Regions from separate parts of the Streptomyces sp. NPDC041814 genome, predicted to be linked through region 4. Evidence: riboswitches for the same ligand, from Rfam matches in the RefSeq annotation. Region 4 holds a riboswitch; each other region holds the start of a gene.
The links. A riboswitch is a leader RNA that binds a small molecule or an ion and turns the genes downstream of it on or off. The one in region 4 is predicted to bind cyclic di-AMP.
Positions count from the first base shown of each region.

Region 1: it holds a riboswitch for cyclic di-AMP, as region 4 does, so the genes downstream of both, ACZ6C6_RS17870 (C40 family peptidase) here and ACZ6C6_RS20945 (transglycosylase family protein) in region 4, are expected to answer to the same signal.
Region 2: it holds a riboswitch for cyclic di-AMP, as region 4 does, so the genes downstream of both, ACZ6C6_RS25835 (M23 family metallopeptidase) here and ACZ6C6_RS20945 (transglycosylase family protein) in region 4, are expected to answer to the same signal.
Region 3: it holds a riboswitch for cyclic di-AMP, as region 4 does, so the genes downstream of both, ACZ6C6_RS29470 (C40 family peptidase) here and ACZ6C6_RS20945 (transglycosylase family protein) in region 4, are expected to answer to the same signal.

Region 1 is NZ_JBVJAM010000006.1:243,900-251,407, forward strand. Features, by position in the region: gene ACZ6C6_RS17845 (PspC domain-containing protein) at 163-1,461, shown strand; gene ACZ6C6_RS17850 (LuxR C-terminal-related transcriptional regulator) at 1,445-2,149, shown strand; gene ACZ6C6_RS17855 (GNAT family N-acetyltransferase) at 2,184-2,945, opposite strand; gene ACZ6C6_RS17860 (C40 family peptidase) at 2,988-4,034, opposite strand; gene ACZ6C6_RS17865 (hypothetical protein) at 4,343-4,696, shown strand; gene ACZ6C6_RS17870 (C40 family peptidase) at 4,743-5,909, opposite strand; cyclic di-AMP (ydaO/yuaA leader) riboswitch at 5,908-6,059, opposite strand; gene pcrA (DNA helicase PcrA) at 6,221-7,508, shown strand, end outside.
Region 2 is NZ_JBVJAM010000011.1:22,049-29,556, reverse strand. Features, by position in the region: gene ACZ6C6_RS25870 (peptidoglycan-binding domain-containing protein) at 1-275, opposite strand, end outside; gene ACZ6C6_RS25865 (protein kinase domain-containing protein) at 385-1,773, opposite strand; gene ACZ6C6_RS25860 (FHA domain-containing protein) at 1,770-2,513, opposite strand; gene ACZ6C6_RS25855 (SHOCT domain-containing protein) at 2,672-3,082, opposite strand; gene ACZ6C6_RS25850 (hypothetical protein) at 3,196-3,492, opposite strand; tRNA gene ACZ6C6_RS25845 (tRNA-Met) at 3,763-3,836, shown strand; gene ACZ6C6_RS25840 (PP2C family protein-serine/threonine phosphatase) at 4,003-5,166, shown strand; cyclic di-AMP (ydaO/yuaA leader) riboswitch at 5,376-5,529, shown strand; gene ACZ6C6_RS25835 (M23 family metallopeptidase) at 5,541-6,704, shown strand; gene ACZ6C6_RS25830 (aldo/keto reductase) at 6,886-7,508, shown strand, end outside.
Region 3 is NZ_JBVJAM010000014.1:98,732-106,239, forward strand. Features, by position in the region: gene ACZ6C6_RS29460 (ATP-dependent Clp protease proteolytic subunit) at 1-274, shown strand, start outside; gene ACZ6C6_RS29465 (hypothetical protein) at 282-590, shown strand; cyclic di-AMP (ydaO/yuaA leader) riboswitch at 929-1,093, shown strand; gene ACZ6C6_RS29470 (C40 family peptidase) at 1,097-1,570, shown strand; gene ACZ6C6_RS29475 (ATP-binding protein) at 1,581-2,012, opposite strand; gene ACZ6C6_RS29480 (helix-turn-helix domain-containing protein) at 2,216-3,076, shown strand; gene ACZ6C6_RS29485 (DUF397 domain-containing protein) at 3,102-3,299, shown strand; gene ACZ6C6_RS29490 (8-amino-7-oxononanoate synthase) at 3,314-4,456, opposite strand; gene bioB (biotin synthase BioB) at 4,599-5,807, shown strand; gene ACZ6C6_RS29500 (adenosylmethionine--8-amino-7-oxononanoate transaminase) at 5,800-7,104, shown strand; gene bioD (dethiobiotin synthase) at 7,108-7,508, shown strand, end outside.
Region 4 is NZ_JBVJAM010000008.1:89,903-97,410, reverse strand. Features, by position in the region: gene ACZ6C6_RS20955 (cytochrome P450 family protein) at 1-85, shown strand, start outside; gene ACZ6C6_RS20950 (transglycosylase family protein) at 192-1,241, shown strand; cyclic di-AMP (ydaO/yuaA leader) riboswitch at 1,527-1,695, shown strand; gene ACZ6C6_RS20945 (transglycosylase family protein) at 1,700-2,416, shown strand; gene eno (phosphopyruvate hydratase) at 2,716-3,996, shown strand; gene ACZ6C6_RS20935 (FtsB family cell division protein) at 4,095-4,565, shown strand; gene ACZ6C6_RS20930 (DUF501 domain-containing protein) at 4,636-5,175, shown strand; gene ACZ6C6_RS20925 (Ppx/GppA phosphatase family protein) at 5,189-6,130, shown strand; gene ACZ6C6_RS20920 (NAD(P)/FAD-dependent oxidoreductase) at 6,545-7,508, shown strand, end outside.

The sequences.
Region 1 (7,508 bases), on a different contig from region 4:
CCCGGCCCGACCCTGGCCGGTCCCTGATATTGGCCCGGCCGTCCCTCAGGGGTGCCCGGCCCCCGCCCCGGCCCCACCCCGCCCCGCGTCCCGGTCGTCTCAGGGTCGAAGTGGGGGCCGACCCTGATGCCCTCACCCGTACGCGCATGTGACGATCGGACCATGCCAGCCGCCACGACCCGAGCCGCAAGCTCCCACGCCCCCGACCCGGAGGAGCCTCCGCTGCGCAAGCTGTACCGCAGCGCGGACGGCCGGCTCCTCGGCGGAGTCGCGCGCGGACTCGCCGGACACCTCGGACTCCCGGTCGTCTGGCTCCGGTTCGTCTTCCTCGGCCTGTTCTTCGCGGACGGCCTCGGCGCCCTGCTGTACGCGGTGTTCTGGATCGTGGTCCCGCTCGGTGTCGGCGGTGTGGACGGCCCCAGATCCGTCTTCGAGACCGCCCCCGACGGCACCCGGCGCCTCCGCAAACCCGACAAAGGCCAGGTCTTCGCCCTCATCGCGCTGCTCGTCGGCGCCGTCGTCTTCGTCGGCAACGTCGACATGGGCAGCAAGGCCGACCGCTACATCTGGCCCAGCCTCCTCATCGGCGCCGGGTCCGTCCTGGTCTGGCGGCAGGCCGACAACGCCCGCCGCGCCCGCTGGATGGAGGTCGGCCGCCGCCGCCGCGTGCTGCAACTGGCCCGCGCCCTGGCCGGAGTCGCCCTCGTCGGCCTCGGCCTCGCCGTCTTCATGGTCGTACGCGGCTCCGCCGCCCAGCTCGGCAACGTCATCACCGCCGCCATCGCCGTGCTCACCGGCATCGCCCTCCTCGCCGGCCCCTACCTCGTCCGCATGACGCAGGACCTCTCCGAGGAACGCCTCATGCGCATCCGGGCCCAGGAGCGCGCCGAGGTCGCCGCCCACGTCCACGACTCCGTCCTGCACACCCTCACCCTGATCCAGCGGAACGCCGACGACGCCGGAGAGGTCCGCCGGCTCGCCCGCTCCCAGGAACGCGAGCTGCGCAACTGGCTGTACAACCCCGAGGGCACCGGCAAGGACGAGGACGACGAGCCCGAGACGCTGGCCGAGGCCGTCAAGCGGGCCGCCGCCGAGGTCGAGGACAAGCACGGCGTCCCGCTGGAGGTCGTCGTCGTCGGCGACTGCCCGCTGGACGAGAAGCTGGCCGCGCAGATGCAGGCCGCACGCGAGGCGATGGTCAACGCCGCCAAGTACGGTGGCGAGGGCGGGGCCGTCCAGGTCTACGCGGAGGTCGAGGGCCGCACGGTCTTCGTCTCCGTGCGCGACCGGGGCCCGGGATTCGACCTGGACTCCGTACCGGGGGACAGAATGGGCGTACGAGAATCGATCATCGGCCGGATGCAGCGCAACGGCGGCACGGCCCGGCTGCGTTCGGTGCCCGGCGGGGGCACCGAGGTCGAGCTTGAGATGGAGAGGACGAGCGATGAACGGGACCAGTGAGGCGACCGGGGGCCGGGAGAACCCGGAGCGCCGGGTACGAGTCGTGCTCGTCGACGACCACCGGATGTTCCGCACCGGCGTACAGGCCGAGATCGGCCGCACCGAGGAGACCGGCGTCGAGGTCGTCGGCGAGGCGGCCGACGTCGACCAGGCGGTCACCGTCATCACCGCCACCCGCCCCGAGGTCGTCCTCCTCGACGTCCACCTCCCCGGCGGCGGCGGCGTCGAGGTGCTCCGCCGCTGCGCGCCCCTGATGGGCGCCGCCGAGAACCCGGTGCGTTTCCTCGCGCTCTCCGTGTCCGACGCCGCCGAGGACGTCATCGGCGTCATCCGGGGCGGCGCCCGGGGCTACGTCACCAAGACGATCACCGGCACCGACCTGGTCGACTCGGTCTTCCGGGTCCAGGACGGCGACGCGGTCTTCTCGCCCCGCCTGGCCGGCTTCGTGCTCGACGCCTTCGCCTCGACGGACGCGCCCCCGGTCGACGAGGACCTGGACCGGCTGACTCAGCGCGAGCGCGAGGTGCTGCGCCTGATCGCCCGGGGCTACGCGTACAAGGAGATCGCCAAGCAGCTGTTCATCTCGGTGAAGACGGTCGAGTCCCACGTCTCGGCGGTGCTGCGCAAGCTCCAGCTCTCCAACCGCCACGAACTCACCCGCTGGGCGACGGCGCGACGGCTGGTCTAGGGCGTGTCCGGCGGATCAGGGCCTTTCCTTCGGATCAGGCCGGGTCGAGCGAGATGTTCAGCTTCTCGCCGATCCTGCGGTAGCCGATGGACGCGTAGATCCGCTCCACATCGGCGTCGCCCGGCTCCAGCCACACCACCCGGCAGCCCCGCTCGAACGCGGTGCGGGTCAGGTGGGCGGAGAGCGCGGCGCCGATGCCCCGGCGGCGGAAGTCCGCGCCGACCGCCAGGCCCGCCAACTCGCTGAGCCCGTCCACCGGGACCGAGCAGCCGCCCGCGCCCGCCGGGGTGCCGTCCACCGTCGCGAGTGCGGCGACTCCGCCGCCCGCCGCCGCGTTGCGCAGCCACTCCGCCGTGCCCTCCTCGGGCTCGCCCTCCCCGCCGTAGCCCAGGTGCTGGACGAGCGCGGCGGCGGCGAACTCCGCGTCGGTGGCGGGCTCCGCCACGGCAAGGTCCGCGACCGGCTTCGGGTCCACCAGGTCACCGGGGGCGCAGGCCATGATCGGGGCCCGGTTCTCGACGGTGAACCCGGCTGCGAGCAGCGCCGGTTCGACGGCGGGCGCCCAGCCGGGCAGGAACTCCAGCCGGGGCATCCGGTCCCGCTCGCGGAACGCCGCTATGAGCGCGTCGAGTTCGCCGGGCGTCGGCTCGGCCCCCTGGTCCGGGATCGCGTAGTTGGCGTACTTCAGCGACCAGCCCGGGTTGTAGCGGATCACGAACGGCCCGACGCGGACGTGGTCCGGGGAGCGCAGGGTGAGCGTGCGGGCGTGGGTCTGGACGTCGGCGTCCATGGGCATGTTCGGGTGTCCTTCGGGCCGTTGAGTTCGAGGGCCCGGAGCCTATGCCACCCGGGTCGCCCCCGCGAAGGGCATTTCGTCGATGGGCGCGATCCGGACCGGGGCGCCGGGGCGCGGCGCGTGGATCATCCGGCCGTTCCCGATGTACAGGCCGACGTGGCTGACGCCCGAGTAGAAGAACACCAGGTCCCCGGGGGCCAGTTGGGACCGCGGCACCCGCTGCCCGGCGTTGATCTGGGTGTACGTGGTCCGGGGCAGTGACACCCCGGCGGCGCGCCAGGCGGCCTGGGTGAGCCCGGAACAGTCGAAGGAGTTGGGCCCGGTCGCGCCCCACACGTACGGCTTGCCCAGGGCGCCGTATGCGAAGGCGACCGCCTGGGCGGCGCGCGAGTCGGGCGCGGCGACGGCGGCGCGCGGGGCGCCGCGGTCGGCGTGACCGGCCCCGCGCCCGTCCTCGGAGGCGTTGTAGGAGGCGCGCTCGGCCGGGGTGAGGCGGGCGAGGAGGCGACGGGCCTCGGCCAGCTTGGCGCGGACGGTCGCCCGGTGCTCCTTCAGGGCGGCCTGCCGGGAGGCCAGCTCGGTGAGCTTCCCGGCCGCCTCGGCGCGCACCTGGGCGATCTCCGCGACCTGGCGGCGCACCGAGCGCACCTCGGCGGCCCGGCGCTCCCCGGCCCGCTCCGCGTAGGTGGCCCGACGCAGGTACTGGTCCGGGTCGGAGGAGAGCGCCAGCTGCACTGAGGGGTCGATCCCGGCGGAGCGGTACTGCGCGGCGGCGTACGCGCCGAGCACGTCGCGGGCGGTGTTGAGGCGGGCGGTCCTGCGGGCGGCCTCGTCGCGCAGGGCGTCGACCGATTTCGCGGCGGCGGTCGCCTCGGACTTCGCGCCGTTGTACTTCTCGGTGGCGACCTCCGCCTCCCGGTACAGCCGGTCCACCTGGGCCTTGACCTGCCGGGCGGTGGGCGCGGGGTCCGCGTGCGCGGCTCCCGGCAGCACGGCGGCCGTCGCGGCTCCGGCGACGGCGAGGGTCGCCGCGGTGCGGGCCGCGGAGGCGGTGGTGAGGCGCTGCCTGGGTTTGCGATGCGCTGCCACGGGGGCGGGCGTCCTTCCGTGCGACGGCCCGGCGGGGTCTACCGGCGGGATTCTCCGGTGGCCGGCGAGGACGGTTCTGGTCCACGGCCACCGGGAAGGGACGCTAATCCGAGGTCACGGGAAGGTGTCGTTATGACCGCTATTGCCTGCTCTTGGCGTGGCATTGTCACCGGATGACCGCTCGTGGCGCATGGGTGACCGGGAAAAGGGTCACAGAATCAGGCAAAAAGTGCATTCATCATTCAAGCGGTCCGTAGGCCCCACCCTGCCCGGAGCGGTCCGGGGAGAGGGCTCTAGGGTGCGGAACCATGCGCGTACTCATCGATTTCGTCGTCGCCCTGCACATCATCGGCATCGCCGCCCTGCTCGGCGGCTTCCTCGGCCAGATGAAGGCGATGAAGGCCGGCACCGCCCGGTTCGTCCCCGGCATGCTGCACGGCGCGCTGACCATGCTCGTGACCGGCATCGCCCTGGTCGGCCTGGACCAGGCCGACGACCACCCCGTGAACAACGTCAAGATCGGCATCAAGCTGCTGTTCCTGGTCGTGATCCTGGGGCTCGTCTACGTCAAGCGGGACGAGGAGAAGGTCGAGAAGGGGGCCTTCGCGGCGGTCGGCGCGCTGACCCTGGCGAACATCTTCATCGCGACGCTCTGGACCTGAGCGGCCATGCCGGGCCGGCCCCGCGCGGGCCGGCCCTGCTCCCCGGTCAGGCCGGGCGCACACTCCCGTAGATCGGCATGTAGTAGATCGACTCCTCGCGCACATTCGCCCCGGGCTTCGGCGCGTGGATCATCATCCCGTCGCCCTTGTAGATCCCGACGTGGCTGATGTCGTCGTAGAAGAACACCAGGTCACCGGGTTGCAGATCGGCCGTGGCGATCCGCGTCCCGACGTTCACCTGGTCCCAGGTGGTGCGCGGGATGTCCACGCCCGCCGCCTTCCAGGCCGCCTGCGTCAGCCCCGAGCAGTCGTACGAGGCGGGGCCGGTCGCCCCCCAGACGTACGGCTTGCCGATCTGGGCGCGGGCGAACGCGAGAACCTTCTCCGCCTTCGTGGAGGCGCTGCTCCCGGAGTCCGTACCCGTGCCCGTGCCCGAACCCGAACCCGAACCCGTCTCCGTACCGCTGCCGCCCGACTCCTCGGCCTTCCGCTCGGCCTCCTTACGGGCGGCGGCCTGCTTCTTCGCCAGCTCCGCGGCCTTGCGCTCGGCCTCCGCCTCCTTCTTGCGCTCCAGCTCCGCCAGCCGCGCCTTCTCCTCGGCGGTCAGCTTCGACAGCAGCGTCCGGGCCTCGGTCAGCTTCGTCTGGACGTTCTGCTTGCTGGTGCGCAGCGCGGCCTGCGACTCGGTCAGCGTCTCCAGGCTCTCGACGGCCGCGGCCCGCTGCTCGGACGCCTTCGCCTGCTGCGTACGGAACTCCGTGACCGCCTGCTGCTGGCGCTCGGCCATCCGGTCCATGAGGTGCGTCTGGTCGAAGAACGACTGCGGGTCGTCGGCCAGGAAGAAGGTCGCGGTCGGCGCGAGGCCGCCGTTGCGGTACTGGGCGGCGGCGTAGTTGCCCAGGGTCCTGCGGGCGTCGTTCAGCTTCTCGGTGCGCTTGGCCACGTTGTCCAGGAGCGTGTCGACCTTGGACTTCTGCTTGTCCGTGGCCTCCTTGGCCTGGTTGTACTTCTGGGTCGCGCTGCCGGCCTGCCGGTAGAGGTCGTCCACCCTCTTCTGGACTTCCTTGATGCTCGGCTTCGGCGTGGGCGCGGCCATCGCGCTCTGCGAGGACAGCAGGGTCACCGAGGCCAGCGCGGCCGAGGTCAGCCCGACAGCGGGGACGGTGGAGCGCACCCGGGTGCGCGGTTTGCGATGCGACGCCAAGGCCGGCATCTCCTTCCGTGGACCGCCTACCGGGTTAGCTGTCGGGTTCGGGCGGAACGGAAGGCTGCCCTACGGTCCCGTGGGGGAAGGACCGATTCACCCCGGTGCTGCGTGTGGGTCCCCGGTTCCGGGCGGGCCCGGATTCGGCGCGGCGGCCCGCTCGGCGTAGGTCGCCTCTGGGGGTACGGGCCGTCCGAACGTGCACGCTAGCCAACGCATGGGGCCGCTGTGAAGGTTGGTGTGCGATATGCCCGATACATTTCCGTGACCTTTTGGGAGCGGGGCTCTCTGTCAGTGGAGAGCTTTAGACTCGGACAGCGATGAGCAGCCTCTTTGACGACAGTTTCCTGGCCGGCCTCCAGCAGGAGGAGGACGCGCCCCCGCCGCCCCCCGAGGACTCCGCACCCGAAGCGGTGCCGGAGGACCTTTTCGCGGGCGTGTTCGACGGGCCCCCGCCGCCCCGGGACGCGTACTACCGCGACGGTGCGCACCGCCCCGTCATCGACCCCGAGGCGCTGCTCGACGGGCTGAACACCGAGCAGCGCGCCGCCGTCGTGCACGCCGGGTCACCCCTGCTCATCGTCGCGGGCGCCGGCTCCGGCAAGACCCGGGTGCTCACCCACCGCATCGCCCACCTGCTGGCCGAGCGGGGCGTCCACCCGGGCCAGATCCTGGCGATCACCTTCACCAACAAGGCCGCCGGCGAGATGAAGGAGCGCGTCGAGCAGCTGGTCGGGCCCCGGGCCCACGCGATGTGGGTCATGACCTTCCACAGCGCCTGCGTCCGCATCCTGCGCCGCGAGTCCAAGAAGCTCGGCTTCACGTCCTCGTTCTCGATCTACGACGCGGCCGACTCCAAGCGGCTCATGGCCCTGGTCTGCCGCGACCTGGAGCTGGACCCGAAGCGCTACCCGCCGAAGTCCTTCACCGCCAAGGTCTCCAACCTCAAGAACGAGCTCATCGACGAGGAGACCTTCGCCGGGCAGGCGGCCGACGGCTTCGAGAAGACCCTGGCCCAGGCGTACGCGATGTACCAGGCCCGGCTGCGCGAGGCCAACGCGCTGGACTTCGACGACATCATCATGACGACGGTCCACCTGCTCCAGGCGTTCCCGGACGTCGCCGAGCACTACCGCCGCCGCTTCCGGCACGTCCTCGTCGACGAGTACCAGGACACCAACCACGCCCAGTACACGCTGGTACGCGAGCTGGTCGGCCCGGCCGGTCCGGAGAACGCCCCCGCCGAGCTGTGCGTCGTGGGTGACGCGGACCAGTCGATCTACGCCTTCCGGGGCGCGACCATCCGCAACATCCTCCAGTTCGAGGAGGACTACCCGGACGCGACGACGATCCTGCTGGAGCAGAACTACCGCTCCACCCAGACGATCCTGTCCGCCGCCAACGCGGTCATCGAGCGCAACGAGAGCCGCCGTCCCAAGAACCTCTGGACCAACGCCGGCACCGGCGCCCGCATCACGGGCTACGTCGCGGACACCGAGCACGACGAGGCGCAGTTCGTCGCCGAGGAGATCGACCGCCTCACCGACGCGGGGGACGCGAAGGCCGGCGACGTGGCCGTCTTCTACCGGACGAACGCGCAGTCCCGTG
Region 2 (7,508 bases), on a different contig from region 4:
CCGAAGTGCCCGTCGATGTCCGAGAGGTCGAAGTCGGAGCCGTTCGACTCGTTGGCACCCTCGGCCCACAGGATCTGCTGCCAGAGGCACGCGGCCGACGAGCTGGAGTAGGAGGAGCTGGACAGCTCGCCCTCGTCGCCGAAGTCGTCGGAGTAGGCGTCGCCGCCGTTGACGTAGCCACTGGCCGCCGATGCGGAGGCGGGCGAGGCGGTCACCGCCAGGGCGGTGGCGGCGAGCGTGGCCACGACGGTGGAGCCGAGGCGGGTGCGTGTCATGCGGAGGTTCATCGGTCTGTTCCCCGTTCGTCCGGTTCTGCGGGCGTCTGTGGGTCCATCGTGCGGGCGGCGGCGGGGCGCGGGTACCTGAAAAGTTGCAGGGTCGGGTTCAGGAGGCGTCCGGGCCCTTGCGCAGCGCGCGCCAGGTCGCGGGGCCGACCATGCCGTCGGCGTCCATGCCCGCCCGCTTCTGGAAAGTGAGGACGGCCTGGTGGGTCATGGGGCCGAAGTCGCCGTCCGCCTCCCCGACCTCCGTGACGCCGTGCAGGTACCGCAGGAGGCATTGCAGTTCGCGGACCTGGCTGCCGCCGTCGCCGCGCTGGATGGTGAAGTCCCAGGTGCCGCTGTGGCCCGCCGTGTAGCCGGTGCGGTGCGAGGCGTCCTCGTACAGCACCGGCCGTTCGCAGGTCGGGGGAGCGGTGGCGGCCGCTCGCGGGTCCCAGGGGGAGGCCAGGAGCAGCGCCGCCGTTCCCGCGACCACCGCCGCGAGGCCCGTGACGAGGGCGGGCCGGGTCCACCGCCGGGGGCGCAGCCTCGGCAGCCGGGCCGAGCGAGCGGTGCCGGCGGCGGCCTCGACCCGGCGGAGCAGGTCCTCGGTGCCGGTGGCGCGGGCGCGGTGGTCCGGTGCGAGGCAGTCGTGCAGGATCTCGCGCCACGCGTCGGGGAGGGCGGGCGAGAGGCGCAGCCCCTCGGTGCCGCGCGCGTACCGGGTCGCGGCGTCGGCGCGGGCCTCGGCGGAGGCGCCGGGAAGCGGGAACTCGCCGGTCAGGACGACGTGGGCGAGGACGCCGAAGGCCCAGACGTCGGCGGAGGGGCGGATGCGGGTGCCGCGCTCGTCGACGACGGGCCACAACAGTTCCGGCGGGGTGTAGTCGGGGGTGGCGAAGGCCGGGGTGTAGGCGTGGGTGCCCTGCATCTCGGCCGCCATGTTGAAGTCGGCGAGCCGGGCGGAGCCGTCCGCCATGAGCAGTACGTTGGCGGGTTTCAGGTCGCCGTGCACCCAGCCCGCGTGGTGCAGCTGGTGCAGCCCCTCGCAGACCTGGGCCAGCAGGGCGGGCCCGGAGCGGGGGGCGGCGGTACGGGCGAGCAGGGCGTCCAGGGAGCCCTCGGCGCGTTCCAGGACGAGGACGGTGGCGCCGTCCAGCTCGGGGTGGTCCGGGTCGTCGACGATCAGGGTGTCGTACATCCGGATCAGCCGGGGTGAGCGCAGTCGCCGCAGCAGCTGCACCTCGCGCTCGGCGAGGTCGCGCAGGTGCTCCAGCTGGCGCGGGGTGCGGGTGCCGGTGGGCAGGAACTTCAGCGCGGCCCGGTGCGGCAGCTCGTCGTGCGCGTCCCCGGCCTTCCCCCCGCTCCGTGCGCCCTGCCCGCCCTTCGCGTCCCGGTCGCGCGTCGCTTCGTACACCGTGGCGAACGCACCCGACGCGATCGGCTCGCGTACCTCCCACGGCCCGACCCGGTAGCCCTTGGGCACGGGCACCGCGTACGGCCGCGCGGTCACCGCGCGGCCTCGGCGCGAGCGGATCCGAGCACCACGAGGTCGTCCTCGCGCACCAGGTCGAAGCGCAGGGCGAGGGAGGCCAGGGACTCCTTCTTGCCGTGGGTGCGGCGGCCCGGCCCGGCGGTGTGCGCGTCGGGCCGAAGCCGCAGCTTGAGGGCCAGGTAGTCGATGTTCCAGTACACCGCCGAGCGGCTGGCCCTGGGCCAGCCGGGGCGCAGCCGTTCCACGATCTCCTCGACGGCGGGCAGCGGGGCGTTCGGCTCACCGCGCAGCCGGCGTTCGCACAGGGCGACCAGGACGGCGAAGTACCGTTTGGTGCGGTCCAGGGTGAACGCCGGCAGCGTACCGACGCCGTCGAGGCCCTGGCGGCGCACGCTGCGGAAGGCGTGCCGGGGCGCCCAGACGTCGAAGCTGAGCAGATCGCTGGCGGCGGGCAGGGCCACCCGCGACAGCTCGAACGGAACGGGTGCTTCCACTCGGCCCGGCGGGACCTTGATGTGTTCGCCGGCACCCTCCGGGTTCTCCACGACGTAGGTCTGGTCCTCGCTGAGGTTGCTCAGCAGCCAGAACGTCCGGTGGGCCGTGATCTCACCCGCGTTGCGCGGGACGCCCGCGTGGTCGATGAGGAGGTCGCCGGGTCCGTCGCAGGCCCGGCCGAAGGCGATGCGCTCCCCCGAGCCGATCCTGAGCTGGTCGGCGACGCTGCCGCACGAGGGCGGCACGATGATGACGCTGTACATGGAGCGGTCCCCCCTTTCCCGGATGTCCGGGATAGATCTCTCCAGTCAACTTCCCGGCAGAGTAGGGGAGTTGCAGGGGGAGGGGCCACGCATTCGGGCGGCCCGGCGCGTCACCCGGCGGGGTGCCGGGGGCACCCGCCGGGCCGCCGGGGCGGACGTCAGACCAGGAGCTTCGACTTCGCCCGCTGGTACTCCTCCTCGGTGATCGCGCCCTTGTCCTTGAGGTCGGCGAGCTTCGACAGGTCCTCGACGTGACCGCCGCCCCTGTGGCTGCCGCCGCCCTCCGAGCCGGCCGCGTCCCGGATGTACGCCTTGAAGGCGGCGTCGCGCTGCTTCGCCTCCTGGACGTCGCGCTTGCCCATGGACTTGCCGCGGGCGATCACGTAGATCAGCACGCCCAGATAGGGCAGCACCAGCGCCAGGATCAGCCAGCCGGCCTTGGCCCAGCCGCCGAGGTCATCGCTGCGGAAGATGTCCATGATGACTCGGAAGAGGAGGAACAGCCACATGATCCAGAGGAAGAACCAGAGCATCGTCCAGAACAGGTTGAGCAGGGGATAGTCGTCCATCGTCCACTCCCGGAGCCGTCGAAATGGCTGAGTCTGAAATCAGTCATATCGCCATATGGGTCCGTGCGCCCGTTGGAGCGGCGGCCGGGAGGGTGCGCCGTGAGGTGCGGAGGCTACTTCTCCGGCTCGGAGGCGCCGGCCGGAGTGCGGTCGGCCGCGGCCGTCTTCCTGCTGTGGACCATGATGCCGATGAAACCGGCGAGGAACCCGCTGATCAGGCCCGATATCGCGTGGTTGGCCGCGTTGGCCGCCGCGCTGCCCGGGAGGCCGATCGCCAGGTAGTTCACCACCGCGCTCATCACCGCGCCCATCACGCCGCCGATGAGTCCGCCCGTGGCGGCGGCGCGTACGGGTGACGAGGGGGCGGCCGAGGGAGCGGGGGTGTGATCCGGGGCGAGCGGTGCGGCCATGGTCGAAAGCCCTCCAGACAGGCTGCGAGCAGAGACCGGGAGCGGCTCTCCGCGCGCGGGCATGCGCGGTCGGGGGCCTGCTCACACGGGCAGCCCACCGAGCCGGGGGGTGCAGCAGATACCTTGCGACAGAACACATGTTCCTCGCAATACCTTCTCGATTCCAGCACGTTGACGTTCCGCCAGAGGTGGCCGCGGTCCGGGTCGCCGGTGCGCGCGGGGCGGGTGGTCAGGAGAGGGCCGAACATGCCGTAGAGTTGGGTTCAACGACGCGGGGTGGAGCAGCTCGGTAGCTCGCTGGGCTCATAACCCAGAGGTCGCAGGTTCAAATCCTGTCCCCGCTACTGAAGGATCAGGCCCGGCACGCTAGCAGCGTGCCGGGCCTGATGCGTTGTCGGTGCCCGTGTTTCGCCCCATCGGAGGCCGAGGATTCGCCTGGTGGCCGGGCGGGCGCGAGGCTGGGGGAGGCGCGCGGTACCGGCCGCGGCCGCACCGGGCAGGAGACCGCAGGTGGGGAAGTGGGCGCGACGGTGGCGAGGGCGCGGCGGCGCGGGGACCCGTCGCTTCGTCCGGGTGCTGCCTTTGGCGATGATCGTCATCGGGGTGGTGTTCGACCTCCTCACGCCGCCCTCCTTCACCGCCGTCCCGATATTCGCGGCCGCCCCGTTGATCGCCGCGCCCTTCTTCGGCCTGGGCACCACGATCCGGATCGGGATCCTCGCGGTGCTGGCCGTCGCCGGAATCCGGCTCTACACCGGCGATCTGATCGAGGTGGTCTCGTTCATCGAGATCGTCACCGTGCTCACGGTCGCCTTCCAGGCGTGCTTGATCAACCAGGTCGTGCGGCGGGGGAGCGAGCAGCTGGCGTCCGCCCGGATCATCGCCGAGACGGCCATGCGGGCCGTGGTCCCCGAACCGCCCGACCGGCTCGGCGGACTCCAGGTGGCCGCGCGGTACGAGGCGGCGCAGGCGGACGAGTTCGTCGGGGGCGACCTCTTCGCGGCCGCTGACACCCCGTACGGCGTACGGCTCGTGCTGGGCGACGTGCGCGGGAAGGGGCTGGAGGCGGTCGGCGCGGTGGCGGTGGTGATCGGGGCGTTCCGGGAGGCGGCGGAGCAGGAGGAGTCGCTGGAGGGCGTGGCGGGGCGGCTGGAGCACGCGCTGGCACGTGAGTCGGTGCGGCGGAGCAATCTGGACGCGTTCGAGGGGTTCGTGACCGCCGTGTTCGCGGAGGTCCCGCCGGGATCGGCGCGCGTACGACTGGTGAACCGCGGCCATCCGGACCCGTTGCTGCTGTACGGGGACGGCGTGGTGGAGGCGCTGACGCCCTCGGAGCCCGCGTTGCCGCTCGGCATGGACCTGGGGGTGCGGCCGGACCGCTCGGACGAGTGGGAGCTGCCGTCCGGCGGGACGCTGCTGTTCTACACGGACGGCCTGTCGGAGGCCCGTGACGTCGGTGGCGTCTTCTACGACCCGGTGGAGCGGCTGCGCGGGCGGCTCTTCCCGGGCCCCGAGGAGCTGCTGTCCGCGCTGACCGACGATGTACGGCTGCACACGGGGGGCGAGTCGACCGACGACATGGCGCTGCTCGCGGTGGCGCGGCCGGCGGAGGGGCAGCCCGACCGGAGGAGGACGGTGAAGATCGTCAAGAAGGGTGACACGCTGCGTGACTGAGGGGCGCCGCTCTGCATAACATTTGACGCAACGTCAGAAAACACGTAGTGGCTGAACGCCGATCAACTCGCCCGATTCCCCCCGGTTGTGTCCCGTAAGTCCCGGCCGCGCACGTGAACGATCAGTGGGAACAGCTTGGAATCGGACCCGTCTGTCTATTAACGTTCGATAACGCAGCGCGGTTGTCCCAGCCGTCGTCAGGACGGCGCCGCGCGCGTGCGCCGAATCCCGCAAGGGAACCGGGGAACCACCTACATGGGGTGAATCGGGCGTCTTCGTCTTCACAAGAGGCGGAGGGACCCGTAGGAGACCTTCCTGCTCCGAACCCGTCAGCTAACCCGGTAGGCGAGAAGGAAGGAAAGGAGTGCGCCCGCGTGGCGTCCAACAAGCCTGCCCCCGAATCACCCTCCCGGTTCGTGCCCGAGTACGGCGCCGACTACGTGTCCGGCCCCGGCACCGCGTACATCCCGGAACAGGGGAGCGACTACGCGACCGATCGGGGCAACGGCTTCGCCACCGGCGCCGGTCCCGGCTTCCGGGCCGACGACGCCGACTCCGAGCGGACCTGGGAGGAATGGAACCCCACCGAGGAGTCCGTCCGTCCCGTCCGCGGCAAGCACCGCGTCGCCAAGCAGCGCAATGGTCTGGCCCGTAGCTCCACCGTCCTCGGCGTCGGTGTCATCGCGGCCGTCGGCGCGGGCGGCATGGCCACCGCGCAGAGCAAACCGCCGGTCTCCATCTCTCTTCCCGATTCCATCGCGGACAATCTCCCCGACGCCAAGTCCCTTCCCGGCGTGGGCGCGTTGTTCTCCGACAACAGCGAGGCCGAAACCCCCGCCGCCGCTACGGCCGCCGCTCCGCTGACCACCGCCGGTATCACCACGGCCGAGGCCGAGCAGGGCACCACGGACGCCGGCGAGGCGCTGCGTGCCCGCATCCTCCAGCAGGCCGAGCAGCAGCAGGGCGCCGCCGACGCCGAGGCGAAGGCGGCCGAGGAGAAGGCAGCCGCCGAGAAGGCGGCCGCCGACGCGAAGAAGCAGCAGGACGAGGCCGAGGCCAAGGCCGCCGCCGAGAAGAAGAAGGCGGAGGAGGAGGCGAAGAAGAAGGCCGAGGCCCTGCGCCTGGCCAAGCTCGCCGCCAGCTACGCCATCCCCACCTCCTCGTACACGATCACCTCGACGTTCGGCGAGGCCGGCTCGATGTGGTCCTCCGGCTACCACACGGGCCTCGACTTCGCGGCCCCGACCGGAACCCCGATCAAGGCCATCCACACCGGCACCATCAAGTCGGCCGGCTGGTCCGGCGCCTACGGCTACCGCACGGTGCTGGAGCTGGAGGACGGCACCGAGCTGTGGTTCTGCCACCAGTCCTCGATCGGCGTCACGGTCGGCCAGAAGGTCACCACCGGCGACACCATCGGCCGCGTCGGCGCCACCGGCAACGTGACCGGCCCGCACCTCCACCTGGAGGTCCACACCCCGGACGGCACCGGCATCGACCCGATGGCCTGGCTGCGCGCCCGCGGTCTGACGGTCTGAGTCCGCGCAGTACTTTCCGCGGTTGCGGGGCGGCCTTCGCCGTTCCCGGTCCGCGGCCTTCCGAACCCCGGCAGCCCTGACGCACACCCCCCGACGTCAGGGCTGCCGGTCTGCGTGGCCGCCGCCCACCCGGTGTATGCAGCACGGAATAGCGGCCGGGCCGGAAGCCGTTGTTCCTCCTATGACTACACTGCGCGAACTCGGCCCGTCGGGCCTCCAGGTCTTCCCGCTCTGCCTCGGTGGAAACGTCTTCGGCTGGACCGCGGACGAGGACGAGTCCTTCGCCGTCCTCGACGCGTACGCGGCGGCCGGCGGCAACTTCGTCGACACCGCGGACGCCTACTCGCACTGGGTTCCCGGCAACGAGGGCGGCGAGTCGGAGACGGTCATCGGCAAGTGGCTCGCGTCGCGCGGCAACCGGTCCGACGTCGTGGTGGCCACCAAGGTCGGTGCGCTTCCCGGCTACAAGGGCCTCTCGGCGCCGACGATCAAGGCGGCCGCCGAGGAGTCGCTGCGCCGGCTGGGCACGGACCACATCGACCTGTACTACACGCACTTCGATGACGAGACCGTCCCGGTCGAGGAGATCATCACCGCCCTCGACGAGCTGGTGAAGGAGGGCAAGGTCCGCGAGATCGCCGCCTCCAACATCAGCGCCGCGCGGCTGCGCGCCTCCCTCGAATTCTCCGAACGCGAGGGCCTGGCCCGCTATGTGGCGCTCCAGCCGCACTACAACCTCGTCTCCCGGGACACCTACGAGGGCGAGCTCCAGGACACCGCGGCCGACGCCGGGCTCGCGGCCGT
Region 3 (7,508 bases), on a different contig from region 4:
GCTGCCCGGCGCCAAGGTGGTCGTCAGCCAGCCCGCACTGGACGAGCCGGTCCAGGGGCAGCCCTCCGACCTGGAGATCGAGGCGCGCGAAATGGCCCGGATGCGCGCCACGATGACCGGCATGCTGGCCCGGCACACGGGGCGCTCCGTCGAGCAGGTCACCGAGGACACCGAGCGCGACCTCGCCCTCGACGCGGAGGGCGCCCTGGCGTACGGGCTGGTCGACCACATCGTGCGGAACCGGGTCCCGGTGCCGCCGCGCTCCGGGTGGTGAACCGGCGATGCAGCCACCGGAGTTCTCGCCGCTGCCCGCCCTGACCCGGGCCGAGTCCGAGTTCATCGACCGCTATCTGCGGGTGGTCGACCAGGTGGGCCGGATCAACCCGGCGCACGGTGACGACACGTACACGGCCCTGCGCGCCGCCCAGGCGCTCGCCTCGCACGCGGCGGCCCTGCGGGACGCGCTCGCGCTGATGCACCGGCGCGGCGAAACCCGCATCCACAGCGGCACGTTGACCCGCGCGCTGCGGGAGCTGGACGGCGAGCGGAGGGCGGCCCGGGTCGCCCTGCCGCCCGCCCCGCCGGGCTGAGACCGCCGCGGGTCACCGACACGCCCGGGGGGTGCGCGGGATTTCCTCGCTCGTTCGGCGTAGGGGCTCCCCCTCACGAGGGACGGTCCGATTTGCCCTTTCCTGATGCGCGTGGGGCGGATTCCTGCGCGACACCGCTGGTACGGCCAGGGCCTCGGGCGGCGGGCGGACCGCCGTCCGGGTTTCCGTCCACCTGAACGGGCCATCCGTGCCGGTCTTCACCGATGGCCGTTCCGGCTCGGAAATCCGGCACGAGGTGAGTCAAGATCCCTGGGACGACAAGCCCCCGCCACCGCGGCGGGGCGGTCCGGGCGGACGCCGAGTCCTGCCGCCGCCCGGATGACTGGTCGACAGGAGTGGATCGGCAGGAGTGGAGGACCCGAGCACTACGGGACCGCCGGATCTCCGGTTGTCCCTCGGGGTGAAGCCGCAGCGCGCGGCCGGGCGACTTCGCCAGCCCGAACCCGACAGGTCATCCTTCACAGGCGGCTGACGAAGGGTTGCGCATGAGTGCGCAGGTTCATGTCCCGTCTCTGCTCGCCCGGGCCACCACGGCCTCGGTCATGACTCTCGCCGCCGTCGGCGGCACGCTGTGCGTCCCAGGAGCCGCGCCCGAGGCGCAGGCGGCCGGCCACGCGATGAAAGCCCTGAAGATCGCCGCGTCGAAGAAGGGGGCGCCCTACCGCTGGGGCGCCACCGGGCCCGGCAGCTTCGACTGTTCGGGGCTGACGCTCTACTCGTTCAAGAAGGCGGGCAAGAGACTCCCCCGCACGGCCCAGCAGCAGTACAACAGGACCAGGCACATCTCGGCATCCCAGCGCCAACGAGGTGACCTGGTCTTCTTCCATTCCGGCCGCAGCGTCTACCACGTGGGCATCTACGCCGGCAGCGGGAAGATCTGGCACTCGCCGAAGACCGGCGCCGTGGTCCGTCTGGAGAAGATCTGGACCAGGAGCGTCTACTACGGCCGCGTCGGCTGACCCGCCCGTCTCAGGGCTGGACGGGGACCTGCCACGGCAGCGCCACCCAGACGGTCTTGCCGCCGTCGGCGGTGGGCGTGACGGCCAGTCGGCCACCGTACTCCTTGGCCAGCGAGCGGATGATGACCATGCCGCGTCCGTTGTCCTGCTGCACGGCTGCGGGCAGCCGCTGGGGCCGGCGGGGGTGGCTGTCCGTCACCCCGAGGCGCAGCTCCTCGTCCCGTTCGAGACGCAGGTCCACGGTGAAGGTGGGCGACTGCCCGAAGGTGTGCAGGACGGCGTTGGTGGCCAGCTCCGAGAGGATGAGGCGGACGGTGTCGGCCATCTCCGCGTCCTCGGGCAGGCCCCACTCCGTCAGCACCCGGGCGACGAACCCGCGGGCCGCGGAGACCGAGACCGGCTCGCTCGGCAGGGTGACACGTGCTTCCTGATGGTCTGCCATGGCGAGCCGTCCCTTTCCCACCCGATACCGGCCCGCCGAGCGGTCCGGTTGTGCTTCGCGCCAGAGTGCCACCGATGCTGCCCTCCGTGGCGGCGATCCACCAAGATATGCATATATCTGTCCCTCAAACCGGTGAACTCTGCCCACGCGGGGCCGCTCCGGCGCCACACTGTCTGCTCGTCGGGCAGTGGAGGGAGCCATCGATGCAGCACGGCCCTGCGGTGCGGCGCCGCAAGCTGGGAGAGGAGCTGCGGAGCCTGCGTCACGCGTCAGGTCTCACGAGCCGGGAGGCAGCGGCGCTCCTCGGCTGGCACCAGTCGAAGGTGAGCAGGATCGAGACAGGTGTCAGCGGGGTCCGGCCGGACGACGTGAGCCGGCTCCTCGACGCGTACGGCTTGGACGATCCGAAGCTCCGCGAGGTCCTGGGCGCGCTCGCCGGTTCGGCGGGCGGAGGCGGTGCCGGCTGGTGGCACGCCTACCGGGGGCTCATCCCGCCCCAGTACCGCGATTTCATCAGCCTGGAATCGCAGGCGCGCACCGCCCGCACGCTGGAGACCACGGTGGTACCGGGCCTGTTGCAGACGGCCGACTACGCCCGCGCGGTGACCCGGGACTCCCTGGACGGGCTGCCGTCCGGTCAGCTGGACTCACTGGTGGAGGTACGGCTGACCCGGCAGGGGGTGCTGCGGAGCGATCCGCCGCTGCGGCTGAGCGCGGTCCTGGACGAGGCGGTGCTGCACCGGGAGGTCGGCGGCCGGAGAGTGATGCGGGAGCAACTGCGCCATCTCACCCGGGTGGCACAACTTCCCCATGTGCGACTCCAGTTGCTTCCGTTCTCGGTCGGCGGCTATGTCAGCCTCACCAGCCCTTTCGTTATCTTCTCTTTTCCGACCGCTTCCGACCTTGACGTGGTCGTTCTTGACCACTTGACGAGTAGCCTCTATCTGGAACGGAAAGAAGACCTTGCGGCGTACAGCTCGGCCTTCGAGACCCTTCAGACGCACGCGCTGTCGCCGGAGCACACGCTGGACCGGATCGCCGCGATCGACCGCGCCGACCGGTGACCCCCCACCGCCCGGAGGAAGCGTCATGTCCGATCACCTCGCCCGGCACGCCATGCGCTGGCGAAGCAGCAGCTACAGCACGGGGATGAACAACTGCGTGGAGACCGCGCCGTCCGGAAGCGGGCGGCTGCTGGCCGTCCGCGACTCGAAGGACGTGGCCAGGACGCCCCTGGAGTTCTCCACGGCGGCCTGGACGTCCTTCGTCTCCGGTTTGAAACGCTGAGCCGGACCACCGCCTCAGCTCTGCGGTGCGGTCCTCCGCACCGTCTCCACCGCCCGCGCGACCTGCTCGTCCGTCAGGTCCGCGCGGGCGGTCAGCCGGAGCCGCGAGATGCCGTCGGGCACGGACGGCGGCCGGAAGCAGCCCACCCCCATCCCGGCCGTCCGGCAGTCGGCGGCCCAGCGGACGGCGGCCTCGGCCGAGGGAGCCCGGACCGAGACGACCGCCGCGTCGGGCCGCACCGCGGTCAGACCGGCCGCCGTCAGCCCCTCGTACAGCGCGGTGGCGACCGTACGCGCCCGGAGCGCGCGCTCCGGTTCGCGGCGCAGCAGCCTCAGTCCGCCCAGGGCGGCGCCGACGGCGGCCGGTGCGAGTCCGGTGTCGAAGATGAACGTCCGGGCGGTGTTGACCAGGTGGTCGATGACCCGGGCCGGCCCGAGGACCGCGCCGCCCTGGCTGCCCAGGGACTTGGACAGGGTGAGCGTGGCCACGACGTCCGCGTCGCCCGCGAGCCCCGCCGCGTCGAGCGCGCCCCGTCCGCCCTCGCCGAGCACGCCGAGCCCGTGCGCGTCGTCCACCAGGAGCGCGGCGCCCTCCGCCCGGCAGACCGTGGCGAGCGCGGCCAGCGGCGCGGCGTCCCCGTCCACGGAGAACACCGAGTCGGTGACGGCCAGCTTCCGGCCCTCGTGCCCGCGCAACGTCTTGCGGACGGCCTCCGGGTCGGCGTGCGGGACGACGGCGGTCTCGGCCCGGGAGAGCCGGCAGCCGTCCACGATGGAGGCGTGGTTGCCCGCGTCCGACGCGATGAGGGCACCGCGCCCGGTGAGCGCGGTGAGGGCCGCGAGGTTGGCGGCGTAGCCGGAGGAGAGGACGAGCGCGGCCTCAAAGCCGCAGAACGCGGCGAGTTCGTGTTCGAGCTCGGCGTGCAGCGCGGTCGAACCGGTGACCAGCCGGGAGCCGGTCGCCCCGCCGCCCCAGCGGCGCGCCGAGTCCGCCGCCGCGGAGGTCACCTCCGGGTGCCGGGTGAGGCCGAGGTAGTCGTTGCTCGCGAGGTCCAGGAGCTCCGCTCCGGCCTCACGGGGCCGCAGCCGGCGGACAAGACCCGCGTCCGCGCGCCGGCGCGCCTCGTCTTCGATCCAGTCGAACGGGGTGGCGGGCATGGGCGGTCCCTTTTGTAGGCAGCTCACAGACCCTAACCGGGCTCATGCCGAGACACGGTGTGGCAATGCACACACCCCGTGTCAGCTCTGTTGTCCGGTTCCTCCTTGGCTCGGGGCGGTGCGGTGCGTCAGGATCATCGCCATGGACCTCCTGAACACGCTGGTGGACAAGGGGCTGCGGCGCGAGCTGCCGACCCGTGAAGAAGCGCTCGCCGTACTGGCGACCCCGGACGACCGACTGCTCGACGTGGTGGCCGCGGCCGGCAAGGTGCGCCGTCAGTGGTTCGGGCGGCGGGTGAAGCTGAACTACCTGGTCAATCTGAAGTCCGGGCTCTGCCCCGAGGACTGCTCGTACTGTTCGCAGCGGCTCGGTTCCAAGGCCGGGATCCTCAAGTACACGTGGCTGAAGCCCGAGGAGGCGTCGAAGGCGGCCGCCGCCGGGGTGGCGGGCGGCGCCAAGCGCGTCTGCCTGGTGGCCAGCGGCCGCGGTCCGACGGACCGCGACGTCGACCGGGTCTCGCAGACCATCGAGGCCATCAAGGAGGAGAACGAGGGCGTCGAGGTCTGTGCCTGCCTCGGTCTGCTCTCCGAGGGCCAGGCCGACCGGCTGCGTTCGGCGGGCGCCGACGCGTACAACCACAACCTCAACACGTCCGAGGGGACGTACGGGGAGATCACCACCACACACACCTACGCCGACCGCGTGGACACCGTGCAGCAGGCGCAGGCCGCCGGGCTCTCCGCATGCTCGGGGCTGATCGCGGGCATGGGCGAGAGCGACGCCGATCTGGTCGACGTGGTCTTCTCGCTGCGCGAACTGGACCCGGACTCCGTACCGGTCAACTTCCTGATCCCGTTCGAGGGGACCCCGCTCGCCAAGGAGTGGAACCTGACGCCGCAGCGGTGCCTGCGCATCCTGGCGATGGTGCGGTTCGTCTGCCCGGACGTGGAGGTGCGGCTCGCGGGCGGGCGCGAGGTCCATCTGCGCTCGATGCAGCCGCTCGCCCTGCACCTGGTCAACTCCATCTTCCTGGGCGACTACCTGACGAGTGAGGGCCAGGCCGGGCAGGCGGATCTGGACATGATCGCGGACGCCGGTTTCGAGGTGGAGGGGGCGAGTACGACGACGCTCCCCCGGCACCGCGCGGACGCGGCGGCGGGCTGCGGCTCACACGCGGCCGAGGGCTGCGGTTCGCACGCGGCCGGCGGCTGCGGTCCGTGCGGGGAGGCCGCGGAGGCGGAGCCCGTACCCGCCGCGGAGGCGCCGGAGACGCAGGCGCCGGGGGCCCGCACGGATCTGGTGGCGGTCCGCCGCCGCGGCGCGGGCACGGACCTCGCTCCCAATGCCTGAGCCGCTCTCCCCCGCCGTACTCCGGGACCTGGACCGGGCGCACGTCTGGCATCCGTACGGCCCCATGCCGGGCCGGCAGGAGCCGCTGATCGTGGAGTCCGCGTCCGGGGTCCGGCTGCGGCTCGCCGAACCCGCCCACGGACAGCACGAGTTGGTCGACGGGATGTCCTCGTGGTGGTCGGCCGTGCACGGCTACAACCACCCCGTGCTGAACGAGGCGGCACGCGGCCAGCTCGACCGGATGAGCCATGTGATGTTCGGCGGGCTCACGCACGAGCCGGCCGTCCGGCTGGCGGCCCGGCTGGTGGAGATCACCCCGGAGCCCCTGCGCCACGTCTTCCTCGCCGACTCGGGCTCCGTGTCGGTCGAGGTCGCCGTGAAGATGTGCCTCCAGTACTGGCGGTCGGCCGGGCGGCCGGCCAAGCAGCGGCTGCTGACCTGGCGCGGCGGCTACCACGGGGACACCTGGCAGCCGATGTCGGTGTGCGACCCCGAGGGCGGGATGCACGAGCTGTGGTCCGGCGCCCTGCCCCGCCAGGTCTTCGCGGACGAACCGCCCGCCGGTTACGACTCCGGGCCCGACCCCGCGTACGCGGCGCGTCTGCGCGAGCTGATCGCGCACCACGCGGACGAACTGGCCGCCGTGATCGTGGAGCCGGTGGTCCAGGGGGCGGGCGGCATGCGCTTCCACTCCCCCGGCTATCTGCGCGTGCTGCGCGAGGCGTGCGACGCGTACGGCGTGCTGCTCGTGTTCGACGAGATCGCGACGGGCTTCGGCCGTACGGGCAAGTTGTTCGCCGCCGACCACGCGGGGGTGTCCCCGGATGTGATGTGCGTGGGCAAGGCCCTGACCGGCGGCTATCTGACGATGGCGGCGACGCTGTGCACGAGCGAGGTGGCCGACGGCATCTCGCGCGGCGAGGTGCCGGTGCTCGCCCACGGGCCGACGTTCATGGGCAACCCGCTGGCCGCTTCGGTGGCCTGCGCCTCCATCGACCTGCTGCTCGGCCAGGACTGGCAGCAGGAGGTCAAGCGGATCGAGGCCGGGCTGAACGAGGGCCTGGCGGCGGCACGGGAGCTGCCCCGGGTCCGTGACGTGCGGGTGCTCGGCGCCATCGGGGTCGTCCAGCTGGACCACGAGGTGGACATGGCGGCGGCGACCGCGGCCGCCGTGCGCGAGGGGGTGTGGCTGCGGCCGTTCCGGGACCTCGTCTACACCATGCCGCCGTATGTGACGGGTGACGACGATGTCGCGCGCATCTGCCGCGCGGTGTGCGCCGCGGCGCGGGAGGGCTGAGACATGAGCGTTCTGGTGGTGACCGGTACCGGTACGGAGATCGGCAAGACGATCGTGACCGCGGCCGTGGCGGCGGTCGCCGCGCACCGCCGCGTCGCCGTCCTCAAACCGGCCCAGACCGGCCTGGAGCCGGGCGAACCCGGCGACGTGGCGGAGGTGGCACGACTGGCGGGCGCCCACGTCACGGCGGTCGAACTGGCCCGCTTCCCGGAACCGCTGGCGCCCGCGACGGCCGCCCGCCGCGCCGGAATGGACCCGGTGCGCCCGTACGAGGTCGCCGAGGCCGCCGAGAAGCTGGCCGCCGACCACGACCTGGTCCTGGTCGAGGGCGCCGGAGGGCTGCTCGTACGGTTCGACGACGAGGGCGCGACGCTGGCGGACGCGGCCCGGCTGCTCGCGGCCCC
Region 4 (7,508 bases):
CATCATGCGCGGACTGCGCACCCTGCCGGTGCACTTCACGCCGGGAGCGCGCACCGAGGAAAGTGACACTCCGTCAACTCTGTGACTTTCACGTGATCTCTGCTGCATCGACTTGTGACTCACGTTCGAGTTTCGCTAGGTTCACCGTTCGACTCTCCAGTCGCTTGTCAGTCACACGGAAGGCATCTCCCATGGGCTCCGCGAACGGCAGACACCGCCGCCCTCGTCAGGCACCCGCGATCGTGGTCGCCGCAGGCGTCACCGGCTCGGCCATCGCCATCCCGCTGCTCGGCGCGGCAAGCGCACACGCCGCGGACGCGACGACCTGGGACCGGGTGGCCGACTGCGAGAGCGGCGGGATGTGGAGCGCCGACCTCGGCAACGGCTCCTACGGCGGCCTCCAGTTCACGCCGGAGCTGTGGAAGGCGTACGGCGGTGAGGCCTACGCCGAGCGCGCCGACCTCGCCAGCCGCTCGCAGCAGATCGCGGTGGCCGAGCGGGTCCTGGCCGCCAAGGGCCCGAAGGCGTGGCCGAGCTGTGCGGTGATCTCCGGGCTCACCAAGGCCGCGGGCGCGGCGGACGTGGACCCGGGCGACGAGGACGCGGGCGAGCCCGCGCGGGGCGCCGACTCGGGCCTCGACGCCGGTCTCGGCACCGACCCGGTGGACGACGCCTCCTCGGACGCGTCGGCCACCCCCTCGGACGAGGCGTCCGGCGCGGCCACCACGGGCAAGGCCGCCGGCAAGAGCTCCGGCAAGCATGCGGGCAGGAGCGCCGAGGCCGACGCCTCCCCGTCCGCCGACCCCTCGGGCACTCCGTCCGACACCCCGTCCGCCTCGGCCGACCCCTCTTCCGCGCCCTCGGCCGACCCCTCCGCGGACCCCTCCGCCCGTGCGACGGACGACGCGGGGGCGAAGGGTGGCAAGCACCGGGGCGCCCCGGCCGCCGACGACGCCGCCCGGGCGGCCGACGGGCGCGATGCCGGCCGGCACGCTTCGCGGGGTGACGGCGACGCGCGCGACAGCGCCACGCGGCCGGCCGACGGCACGTACACCGTGCGGCCGGGCGACAACCTCTGGGCGATCGCCGACGCGCAGGACCTGCCCGGCGGCTGGCCCGAGCTGTACGAGGCGAACAAGGGCGAGGTGGGCTCCGACCCGGACCTCATCCTGCCCGGCCAGAACCTCGATCTGGGCCTGGGTGACACGGCCCCGGAGCGGGCCGCAGCGAGCGCCGGATGAGCCGTTAGAGCCCTTTGTGCTTTGGGTGGTTTAAGAGGCCCATGTCCCACTTTTGACCGAGTGAGACATGGGTCTCTTTGCGTGAACTGACGCCCCTTGTCCGGGAGGTCCCGCCGCATCCCTTCCGACCTGCACAAATGAGGGTTCATCGGATGCTCTTACGGGATGATTATCCGGTATGTCCTTCTTTGAATATGGCCGGTGGGTGTGATTACGGTCGGAACCGCTCGCACCGCGGGCCCCGTCGACCGTCACGCCGAATCCTGCCGTCGGTCGGGGGGAACAGACGCGAAAGCGCCGTAGGCAGGAGCGGGGGACCCAGGTAGGCGCTGGGCCCGGTCGTCGGGAGACGAACCGGGGCCGGCTAGGGGTGAAGTCGCGCCAGGAGCGCGGCCGGGCAACTCACTTGGCCCGAACCCGACAGCTCACCTCGCAGGCGTCGGTGAGGAGAAGACTCGATGCTGTTCAACCGCAAGGGCAACAAGCACCGCCGCCCCTCCAAGGCCGTCCGTGTCGCGACGCTCGCCGGTGTCGCCGGTGCCGCCGTTGCCGTGCCGCTGATGGGTGCGACCAACGCCTCCGCCGCCTCCGTCGCCACGTGGGACGCCGTCGCCCAGTGCGAGTCCGGCGGCAACTGGTCGATCAACACCGGCAACGGCTACTACGGCGGCCTGCAGTTCTCCCAGTCCAGCTGGGCCGCCGCCGGCGGTACGCAGTACGCGCCCCGCGCCGACCTGGCCACCAAGGCCCAGCAGATCGCCACCGCCGAGAAGCTCCTCGACATGCAGGGCCCGGGCGCCTGGTCCTGCGCCGGTGCCGGAAACCTGACCAACGACGGTGTCGACCCGGGTGTCGACACCGGCTCCGGTGCCGCGAAGCAGGAGGCCGCCCCCAAGCAGGAGGCCGCCCCGAAGAAGGCCGAGCGCACCGAGGCCCCGGCCACCAACCGCTCCGACCGCTCGGACGCCCCGAAGAAGACGGTCACCACCCCCACCGGCAAGAAGGTCGCCAAGGGTGACGGCGAGTACAAGGTCGTCGCCGGTGACACGCTGAGCGGGATCGCCGCGGACCACCACGTCAAGGGTGGCTGGGAGCAGCTGTTCAAGCTGAACAAGGACATCGTCCAGGACGCCGACCTGATCTACCCGGGCCAGCAGCTCCACCTGACGAAGTAACCGCGGCCCCTCCTCGCTGACCGCTCAGGCCGCCCCGGCCCGGCACGCACTCTCCCCCCGTGTGTGCCGGGCCGGGGCACGCCGCATTGGGGCCGGCGGGCGGCCCGTGATCGTTCAACTGTTGTAGTTACTGGTCAGTAGTTATCCGGTCTTTCGGCCCGGTATGCCCGCCCTTGGGTCCTTTTTCGTCCCAGGGGACGGGCGGTCGGCCGACGCCGACGGCCGGGCCGGTTAGGCTCTTGTCGCAAGGCCAAAGTGACCCTGCACAACCAGCGTCATATCCCAGAAGGAGATGCCTCGTGCCGTCCATCGACGTCGTCGTAGCCCGGGAAATCCTCGACTCCCGGGGCAACCCCACGGTCGAGGTCGAGGTCGGCCTCGACGACGGCAGCACCGGTCGTGCTGCTGTTCCGTCCGGCGCCTCCACCGGCGCGTTCGAGGCCATTGAGCTTCGTGACGGCGACCCCAACCGCTACCAGGGCAAGGGCGTCGAGAAGGCCGTCCTCGCCGTGATCGAGCAGATCGGCCCGGAGCTCGTCGGCTACGACGCCACCGAGCAGCGCCTCATCGACCAGGCGATGTTCGACCTGGACGCCACGGAGAACAAGGGCTCGCTCGGCGCCAACGCCATCCTCGGCGTCTCCCTCGCCGTCGCCCACGCCGCCTCCGAGGCCAGCGACCTCCCGCTGTTCCGCTACCTCGGCGGCCCGAACGCGCACCTGCTGCCCGTTCCGATGATGAACATCCTGAACGGCGGCTCGCACGCCGACTCCAACGTGGACATCCAGGAGTTCATGATCGCGCCCATCGGCGCCGAGTCCTTCTCCGAGGCCCTGCGCTGGGGCGCCGAGGTCTACCACACGCTGAAGAAGGTCCTCAAGACCAAGGGCCTGTCCACCGGCCTCGGCGACGAGGGCGGCTTCGCGCCGAACCTGGAGTCCAACCGCGCCGCCCTCGACCTCATCATCGAGGCCATCAAGGAGGCCGGTTACGCCCCGGGCAAGGACATCGCGCTCGCGCTCGACGTCGCCGCCTCGGAGTTCTACAAGGACGGCTCGTACGAGTTCGAGGGCAAGTCCCGCTCGGCCGCCGAGATGACCGAGTACTACGAGGAGCTCGTCTCCGCGTACCCGCTGGTCTCCATCGAGGACCCGCTGTACGAGGACGACTGGGCCGGCTGGAAGGTCATCACCGACAAGCTGGGCGCCAAGGTCCAGATCGTCGGCGACGACCTCTTCGTCACCAACCCGGAGCGCCTGGCCCGCGGCATCGAGGAGGGCTCCGCCAACGCCCTGCTCGTCAAGGTCAACCAGATCGGTTCGCTGACCGAGACCCTGGACGCCGTCGAGCTGGCCCAGCGCAACGGCTTCAAGTGCATGATGTCGCACCGCTCCGGCGAGACCGAGGACGTCACCATCGCCGACCTCGCCGTCGCCGTGAACTGCGGTCAGATCAAGACCGGCGCCCCGGCCCGCTCGGACCGTGTCGCCAAGTACAACCAGCTGCTGCGCATCGAGGAGATCCTGGACGACGCCGCGGTGTACGCGGGCCGTTCGGCGTTCCCGCGCTTCAAGGGCTGATCACAGCCCGGCAGGGCGACCGCCCCCGCCTCCGTCCGTCCCCGCGCCCGGTCACGTACCGTGTGCGGGGACGGACGTCGTAATGGGGAGGCGGGAACATGGCCGTGAAGGACCGGGACCGGTTCTCCACCGCGACCCGGCTGCGGCTGCTCGGTGAGCAGACCGCCGCCCGCGTCTACCGGTCCCAGAACCGGCGTCAGGCCCGCCGCTCCCGGCTCACCGGCCGGGCCGCCTTCCTGGCCCTGGTCGTCTGCTCCCTGGTCGTCGCCCTCGCGTATCCGATGCGTCAGTACGTGTCGCAGCGTGACGAGATCGCCGACCAGCGCAGGCAGGCGCGGGAGGCCGAGGCGCGCACCGAGGAGCTGCGGGACCAGAAGGCCCGGCTCCAGGACGACGCGTACATCAAGCGGCTGGCCCGTGAGCACCTGCACTACGTTCTTCCGGGGGAGACCGGCTACACCGTGGTCGATCCCGACGCGGTCAAGGAGCGCAACGGGAAGCCGGCCGAGACGGACCGGCCCTGGCACTCCAACCTGTGGGACGGCGTGGACAGCGCCGACCGCGGCTGACGGCCGTCCCCATCCCCGTACCTCTGCAGAACCCGCGGTTCGAGCAGTCCGATCAGCACCCTAGGCAGGCATGGAAACGCCCCCTCCCCAGACCGAGCCCACCCTTCCCACCGAGGCGGACATCGCCGCGTTCCAGCAGCAGCTGGGCCGCCCGCCGCGCGGGCTGCGCGCCATCGCGCACCGCTGTCCGTGCGGCAACCCGGACGTGGTCGAGACGCAGCCCCGGCTGGAGGACGGCACGCCGTTCCCGACGACGTACTACCTGACGTGCCCGCGCGCCGCGTCCGCGATCGGCACGCTGGAGGCGAACGGGGTCATGAAGGAGATGACCGAGCGCCTGGGCAAGGACCCCGAGCTCGCGGCGGCCTACCGGGCGGCGCACGAGGACTACATCGCGCGGCGCGACGCCATCGAGGTCCTGGAGGGCTTCCCGAGCGCCGGCGGCATGCCGGACCGGGTGAAGTGCCTGCACGTGCTCGTCGGGCACTCGCTGGCGGCCGGTCCCGGCGTCAACCCGCTGGGCGACGAGGCGATCGCGATGCTCCCGGAGTGGTGGCGCAAGGGCCCGTGCGTGTCGCCGTGCGGCGACCAGGGCACGGACGAGGGCTGAGGGGGCGCCGGACATGACGCGCGTGGCCGCCATAGACTGCGGCACCAACTCGATCCGCCTGCTGGTCGCGGAGGCCGATCCGGTCACCGGGGAGCTCGTCGAGCACGCCCGGCGGATGGAGGTCGTCCGGCTGGGGCAGGGCGTCGACCGGACCGGCCGGCTCGCCCCCGAGGCGCTGGAGCGCACGTTCGCCGTCTGCCGGACCTACGCGGCGGTGATCGAGGAGCACGGCGCCGAGAAGGTGCGCTTCGTCGCCACCTCCGCCTCCCGGGACGCGGAGAACCGGGACGAATTCGTGCGCGGCGTGGTGGACATCCTGGGCGTCGAGCCCGAGGTGATCAGCGGGGACCAGGAGGCCGCGTTCTCGTTCGCCGGGGCGACCAAGGAGCTGACCGGGCGCGACGACCTCGCGAAGCCGTACCTGGTCGTGGACATCGGCGGCGGCTCCACCGAACTCGTCGTCGGCGACGACCGGGTGCGGGCCGCCCGGTCCGTGGACATCGGCTGCGTCCGGATGACCGAGCGCCACCTCGTGCGCGACGGCGTCGTCGCCGATCCGCCCTCGGCCGACGGGATCGAGGCGGTCCGCGCCGACGTGGCGGCCGCCCTCGACCTCGCCGAGGAGACCGTGCCGCTCTCCTCGGCGGCCACGCTGGTGGGCCTCGCCGGGACGGTCACCACGGTGGCCGCGATGGCGCTGGGCCTGGAGGAGTACGACTCCGAGGCGATCCACCACTCCCGCGTCTCCCTGGAGCAGGTCCGGGAGATCACCGCGCGGCTGCTGTCCTCGACCCATGCGGAGCGCGCGGCGATCAGCGCGATGCATCCGGGCCGGGTCGACGTGATCCCGTCCGGTGCGCTGATCCTCCAGGCCGTGATGGAGCGGACCGGGGTGCGCGAGGTCGTGGTGAGCGAACACGACATCCTGGACGGAATCGCCTTTTCGCTGGCCTGAGCCGGGTGCTCATGCGTCGCCCCGCCCGCACTGTTGAGAGGGTGGGACGTGCCTGGTGGGGCGGCTTTCGGGCCGCCTCGCCGCCAACTTCGTGAACTTCTTCACAAGGAATTGCCCACCCCGGCCCCGTCTTCTGCTCCGGATGGGTCGCGCCGGAGGTGAGCGGGGTCACTCGGGGGCCGGACCGAGAGGTTCCGGGGGTGTTACGCCAGGGTGGACCGGGAGGGCCCCTGGCTCGGGGCCGAGGGCCAAGGGCCAGCTCGCAGGCGGTGAACAACGTTCACCACAGTAACGAGGTTCCCGGTGCGGGCCATGACCTGGGTCACGCGGGCGGCGAACTATAGCAGAGGGTTGCCACAACCTTGTGAAGGGGCTCACGAGCATGCCCCCCGAGTGGGGTGGATACTCGATGGCATGAGCACCACGGAGCGTCCCAGGATCCTCGTAGTAGGCGGTGGGTACGTAGGTCTGTACGCAGCTCGGCGCATCCTCAAGAAGATGCGCTACGGCGAGGCGACCGTCACGGTCGTCGACCCCCGGTCGTACATGACCTATCAGCCCTTCCTCCCCGAAGCTGCCGCCGGCAGCATCTCGCCCCGGCATGTCGTCGTCCCGCTGCGACGCGTCCTGCCCAAGGCCGAGGTGCTCACCGGGCGTGTCACCACGATCGACCAGGACCGCAAGGTCGCCACGGTCGCGCCCCTCGTCGGCGAGGCCTACGAGCTGCCCTTCGACTACCTGGTCATCGCGCTCGGCGCGGTCTCCCGCACCTTCCCGATCCCCGGCCTCGCCGAGCAGGGCATCGGCATGAAGGGCATCGAGGAGGCCATCGGCCTGCGCAACCACGTCCTGGAGCAGCTGGACAAGGCCGACTCCACGACCGACGAGGACGTCCGCCGCCGGGCCCTCACCTTCGTCTTCGTGGGCGGCGGGTTCGCCGGTGCGGAGACCATCGGCGAGGTCGAGGACATGGCCCGCGACGCGGCCAAGTACTACACCAACGTGAAGCGCGAGGACATGCGCTTCATCCTGGTCGACGCCGCCGACAAGATCCTCCCCGAGGTCGGCCCGAAGCTCGGGACCTGGGGCCGCGAGCACCTGGAGTCCCGTGGTGTCGAGGTCTTCCTCTCGACCTCCATGGACTCCTGCGTCGACGGCCACGTGGTGCTGAAGAACGGCCTGGAGGTCGACTCCAACACCATCGTGTGGACCGCCGGTGTGAAGCCGAACCCGGCGCTGGCCCGCTTCGGCCTGCCGCTCGGCCCCCGCGGCCACGTGGACACCACCGAGAAGCTCCAGGTGCAGGGCACCGACTACATCTGGGCCGCGGGCGACAACGCCCAGGTCCCGGACATGGTCGGCCGCAAGGCGGGCAACC